DNA from 2 places in the Pseudoalteromonas nigrifaciens genome. Region 2 is predicted to be linked to the other one. Evidence: riboswitches for the same ligand, from Rfam matches in the RefSeq annotation. Region 2 holds a riboswitch; the other holds the start of a gene.
The links. Region 2 has a riboswitch for lysine ahead of dapA (4-hydroxy-tetrahydrodipicolinate synthase). Riboswitches for the same ligand answer to the same signal wherever they lie in the genome.

Region 1 (3,186 bases), 1.3 Mb from region 2:
AAGTCACTTAATACCTGCATTAAGTTCATTTCATGCTGGCGTAACTGTATTTCTGAGCCAATAAGCGCCACTAAAGTTAAGTTATTTTCTACCGATACATGGCAAAACTCAGCAAGTTTATCTAAACACCCCTGATCAAGCTCTGGGCGCGATGCATTAGGCGCGTTATCAAGCGTTATTGCTACGCTAATTTCAGAGGTGGTCACTAAATCTACCGAAATATTAAACTCACTTAAAATAGTAAACACTCGTGCTAAAAAGCCACTAGCTAATAGCATTTCTGGGCTTTTAAGAGTAAGTAATATTTGGTTTTTGCGTTGTGTTACTGCGCGGATTCCTGGCAGTTGCGACTTTTCACGCTCAATCCAAGTACCACCACGCTCAGGTTCACGGCTCGACCCTACAAACACATTAATATGGCTGCGGCTGGCGGGTAAAATAGTTGCCGGATGCAATACTTTTGCACCAAAGGTAGCCATTTCGGCGGCTTCGTCAAAGCTGAGGCGTGCAATTGGCGTGGCTTTTACACATAAACGCGGGTCGGTACTAAAAATACCCACTACATCAGTCCAAATATGTACACTTTTAGCATGAATAGCCTCGGCCAGTAATGCCGCGCTGTAGTCTGATCCACCGCGCCCTAAAGTGGTCGTTTGGCCGTGTTCGTCGCTGCCAATAAAGCCCTGTGTAACAATTACTTGATCGTCTAACAGCGGAACAAGTAATGCGCTTGCCGCTTGTGCAGTAGCTGCAACATTAGGGGTTGCTTTGCCAAATTGACTGTCGGTTTTAAGCACTTGACGCACGTCAAAGCGTATTGCATTTAAACCTTTTGAGCGCAGCACTTGGGTAAATAAATAAGTTGATAATCGCTCGCCAAAACTTAATAGCTCGTCATGTAGCGCTTTTGTTTGTAACGTTTGGCTGGCTAGTTTTTCAAATGCCGCTAACGTCTGGGCAAAGCCCTGCTCTAAATCGGTATCTAAACTCAATTCAGCTAAAATAGCCTGCTGAATCGCTAGCACACCGTTAATATGCGCTTGGCGCTCATCTTCGCTAAGGCTGCTATTGCACAGCTCAACTAAATGATTAGTGACTCCTGCGCTGGCGCTTAGTGCAACAATACGCACGCTTTTATCTGCTACTATTATTTTACTACTGTGATCCATAGCTGCAAAGTTAGCTACGCTGGTGCCGCCAAATTTAGCAACGGTATAATTTGATTTGTTGCCTAATACTACATGTGGCACTGATTGGGTTGTCATTTCGTCTCCTTTCACGGCATCCAAACCGTAATAAAACAAGAAGAACTTGGCAGCAAATATAAGGTAAGAAAATTCACTGCCAGAAGCTCTCCACCTATATTGGTGACAGTTTTGAGGATTCAGCCCCATAAACCGAAAAACAACGACGACGACGTGTTATTTTTCTCGGCGAGTACTTCCCTCTTTAATGCTCAACGGCGTTCGTCACCTCACATTAAATACCTAAGTATCGCACCTCTTCTGAATGTTGTATTAATGGCTATTTTCGCAATCACTAATAAAACAAAACCCCAGCAATATATTGAAAAGCTCAATACTTTACTGGGGCTTTGAAAGTTATCGTTTAGACATCTAGCTGTCAAGCACTTTAATAACTAATATTAAACAAAACCAGCCATTAAATATGAGCCGGTATAGCCTACGGTGTAACAAATTAATAAATAAAACGACAAACGTAAGTAGTTCATAAAGGTCAGTTCTTTAACTTTACTCATGGCAATAATACCCGCCGCTGAGCCTATAATTAACATAGAGCCCCCTACGCCTGTGGCATAAGTAAACGACAGCCAATGCTGTTGTGTCATTACTATATCTGCTTTTAATAACGCGGCTGTAAGTGGTACGTTATCAACGCCTGCCGACAATATACCCATTAAATAGTTTGCGTATTCAGGTGCCATTATTGTGTACAGGTCGCTAAAGTGGCTTAACATACCAACTTCTTTTAGCGCTCCTACCAGTAATAATACACCTACAAAAAACAACAAGGTGTCGTATTCTATTTCACGAATGAAATCTATCATGTCTTTGTTTATGTCTTTTTTGCGCATTAAAAATTGCGCTACTAAAAACATCATAGACAAACCAAACAAAAAGGTAAGCAATGGCGGTACACTGTATAAAACACTCAGTGTTAAGGTAGCAATAACCGTAGATAAGAAGATAACTGCAATTGTAATATCGGTTTTTTCAATGCGTTTTTGCTTCGTTTTAGTAAAGTCGAGCTGGCCATTTAAGCCAATTGACAACAGTGCGGCTAACAGCATCACACTTACAAATGCTGGCCCAATTAACAATAACAAATTGCTAATAGTTACTTTGCCATCTAAAAATATCATTAACGTGGTTACATCGCCGGTAATTAACGACACACCACCGGAGTTAACCGCAAAGATAATCAGCGTGGCGTATCTAATTAGCTTTTTGGCTTCAAGTTTTAATGATAAAACCACCGCTAAAGATATAAGCGTAGCGGTTACGTTATCGGAAATAGAAGAGAATATAAATGCAAAAACACCAACCAAAAACATTAACTTACGTTCGCTAATTCGTTTTGGCATAATCCGGTTAACAATATTTTCGATAAACCCTTTTGAGTTTAAATAGGCAACAAAGGTCATTGCCGCCATTAAAAACAACCATAAGGAGGCAATTTCTAAAATATTATGATTAAGGAGTGATTGAATCGTATCAGGGCTTTGCCCATTAATAGGGAAGATAAAAGAGATAATCCAGCAGAGCGTACCAAAAAAAAGTGTCGTTTTAGCTTTGTTTACGTGGATTATATCCTCAATAACGATCAGCAAAAATGCAATCGCTATTAAAGTCAGGATAATAGAGGAAACCATGATAATTGAACAACCTTTGGAATAATGTAAAAATTGAACCTATGAAGAAAATAGAGCCGCACATTTCGTGTGCCTATTTTCGGTGCGGATGTTATCACTATGACCTGGTAAAAACTATTATTAAATCGTTGTAAAAACGAATACCATATAGCTATCAGCGCTATTAAAATTACGAATAACTAGCTTATTTAGCTACTTATTTAACAACATACTAGGATGTATAAACGCCTTATGATCCCAGCTAAAAAGCTATTAAATACCCTTAGCGAACATTGGGGGGTGCTAGAGCTATT
Region 2 (3,186 bases):
TGTACATTTTTACCCACTTGCGCGCACGAGCCAACTAAAGCGTGACTATCTACCATAGTGCCTTCGTCAATGTATGCGCCAATATTTACATACGCTGGTGGCATAATAATAGTGCCTTTAGCTACATAAGCACCACGGCGAACGCTTGAGCCACCCGGGACCATACGTACGCCATCGGTGGCACTAAACTCTTGCGGAGCTAAGTTATGTTTATCAACAAAGCCACCGACAAATTCGGTGTTTGTACCATTTTTAAAGGCTTCTAAAATACCCTGTTTTACTGCAACGTTAGCCTGCCATTGGCCGCTTTCGTTTTGTGATGCTGCGCGTACTGCGCCCGACTCTAAATTATTTAATAGTTCTAACCAGCTCATTATAAAAACCTATGTTTAATGCCAAGATAAAATGGTGTTGTTTGCTTGTTCAATGCACGTTGTTTGCGTTAATTCGAGGTGAGTTAACGGTGGGCGTAAATACGAACTCGTTAATCGCCCTTGTAAATGCATGAGTACTTTAACGGGAATGGGGTTTGCTACAGTGAACAAGCTACTGATTGCGCTTGACCACTGAGTAAATAAATTGGGGTATTGGCCACTTAGGCTACGCTGTACAAATTCGTGAGTTTGTAGCGGCCAAGCATTAGCTGCTACCGATACCAGTCCTTTAGCACCGGCTTGGGCAAAGTAGGGCATAAGCGCATCATCGCCGCTAAAAATAGCTAAGTTAGGAGCCGCTTGACGGTAAGCTTCAAATTGCGCAATGTTGCCACTGGCTTCTTTTAGTGCCCATAGGTTTTTATGTTGCTGTAGGTTTTGAATGGTTGCCACTGGAATATCGACAGCGCTTCGCCCTGGTACGTTATAAAGCATACAAGGGTGTTTACTTATATTTAAAAGGCTTTCAAACCAATGGGTTTGCCCAAGTACACCGGGCTTTGCATAAAGCGGCGAGCCAAGTAAAAAGCTATGAATAGGCAAGTGGTTACAGTATTCAACCCAGGCTAATTGCTGTTTGAGGTTCATACCACCTACAGCCACCATTAAGGGTACATTAGGCGATAATTGGCACACGTGCTCAACAATGGCTTGTTGCTCTTTAAGTGTTAAGGCTAAGCCTTCGCCTGTGCTGCCTAGTAATAAAATAGCATTATTGGCAGCGGCTTGCTCAGCAACCAAAGTGGTTAAGGTGCCATAGTCGATTGTACCATTTTGATTAAACGGAGTAACGAGCGCCGTCCAGACTGAGTAGTCATCTAAATTAAAGTTTTTGATCATCTCTCGCGAACTTATAGAATGTTCGGTGAGTTAAGAAGCTATATAGGAAAGAGCCGCATTAACATCGTTCGAACAAATACCCACGTGTAGGATATGTTATAATTCGAAGAGCGAATGGGCTTAAATAATAGGGCGCACGGCCTTATTATACTAAGACCAGAAGCTCTCCACCAAACTAATAAGCTACGTTTAAATAGCTATTGGTGACAGTCGCTAGGATTCAACCTAGTCGCCCGAAACAACAATGACACAAATATTGTTGTTTCTCGGCGTTGATTCCCCTTACGTATGCTCAATGGAGTTTGTGCTCCTAACATACGCTACCTGAATAACGCACCTCTTCCAGCCCTTTATATTTGTACTGCTAGCAATACAAATATAATTAAATAGGGTAAGTGCAATGATTAAATCATTTTAGCCATCTGGGTGTCAAGCAGCTAAGTGCAGATAGTGTCATCGATTTTGGTAACGGTTACGTATAAGGACAATTTCCCTTAAACTAGGGGGTAATCGCGGCGCGAAATTTGTAACTGCAAAATAAGGTTTCAAGCAGATGGAAAAATTTAATGATATTTATCAGCGAGCAGTAGAGCGAAAAGGCTCAACACAAATGCTACAGCAACTACTTGCTAAACCTGCATCTAAGCGACAATTAGTAGCTTTAAGTGATGATGATTGGCTGGAAGAGTTTACGCGCAAGGTTTTTCAAAGTGGCTTTTACTGGTCGGTTATTAACAGCAAGTGGGCAGGCTTTAGAGAGGTTTTTTGGCAGTTTAGCGTTGAAAAATTATTAATGATGCCACCCGATATGTTGGAGCAAAAAGCCAGCGACAAGCGTATTGTTCGCAATTATAAAAAAGTAAAAACGATCCCCGAAAATGCGTTCATGATCCATGAGGTTACCCAGCAACATGGTAGCTTTAGTCAGTTTATTGCAGACTGGCCAAGTGAAGATATTATTGGTTTGTGGGCGTACTTAAAAAAACACGGTGCACGCTTGGGTGGAAATACCGGCCCTTATACTTTGCGTGCATTGGGTAAAGATACCTTTTTATTATCGCGGGATGTTGAGAGTTATTTGCGCGCGCACAAAATTATTGATGGTGGCTTACAAACTAAAAAGTCGTTAACTGCAGCGCAAGCGTTCTTTAATGAATTACAGCAACAAAGCGGTTTGAGCATGCAAGAGCTAAGCTTAATTATAGCCTACAGTGTAGGCGATAATCGTGTAGGTATAAGCCAACAACAGTAGAGGGTAGTTATGAATTTAATGCCAAGGTACAGACAAGTAGCCGACAATTTTGCAATTGAAGATCGCCCATCTAAGGTGGCCGCCCCACAGCTATTACTTTGGAATGACAGCTTAGCTAAAGCGTTTAATATTAATGTCGTTCCTGAGTTACGGGCCAGTACTTTTAGCGGCAACGAACAGCAAGTAATTGCAGCGGTTGCACTGGGATACTCAGGGCATCAATTTGGACATTTTTCACCACGTTTAGGCGACGGGCGTGCTCATTTGCTAGGTGCAGTAGAGGATGCGCAAAACCAGTTGTGGGACATTCAATTAAAAGGCTCTGGTGCCACTCCTTACTCTCGTGGTGGCGATGGCCGCTGTGCACTTGGCCCAGCAATTCGTGAATATATAATGAGCGAAGCAATGCAAGCGTTAGGTATAAAAACTACGCGCTGCTTAGCTGTGGTTGGTAGTGGCGAAACAGTGTACCGAAACCCACCTCAACCTGGCGCTATTGTAACGCGCTTAGCCAGTAGCCATATTCGTGTTGGCTCGTTTCAGTATTTAGCAACGCAAGGCGACGTTGCAGGGCTTAAAAACCTTGCCGACTTAGCTATTGAGCGTCATTACCCAAAAATTCAAGCAACAGGACCTGAGCGCTATTTAGCATTTTTAGCT

Region 1: it holds a riboswitch for lysine, as region 2 does, so the genes downstream of both, lysC (lysine-sensitive aspartokinase 3) here and dapA (4-hydroxy-tetrahydrodipicolinate synthase) in region 2, are expected to answer to the same signal.

What each region holds. Positions count from the first base shown of each region.
Region 1 is NZ_CP011036.1:1,443,422-1,446,607, reverse strand. Features, by position in the region: gene lysC (lysine-sensitive aspartokinase 3) at 1-1,265, opposite strand, end outside; lysine riboswitch at 1,341-1,513, opposite strand; gene nhaD (sodium:proton antiporter NhaD) at 1,646-2,893, opposite strand; gene PNIG_RS07045 (hypothetical protein) at 3,125-3,186, shown strand, end outside.
Region 2 is NZ_CP011036.1:188,680-191,865, forward strand. Features, by position in the region: gene PNIG_RS00910 (2,3,4,5-tetrahydropyridine-2,6-dicarboxylate N-succinyltransferase) at 1-374, opposite strand, end outside; gene dapA (4-hydroxy-tetrahydrodipicolinate synthase) at 390-1,274, opposite strand; lysine riboswitch at 1,427-1,624, opposite strand; gene PNIG_RS00920 (DNA-3-methyladenine glycosylase I) at 1,828-2,526, shown strand; gene PNIG_RS00925 (protein adenylyltransferase SelO) at 2,536-3,186, shown strand, end outside.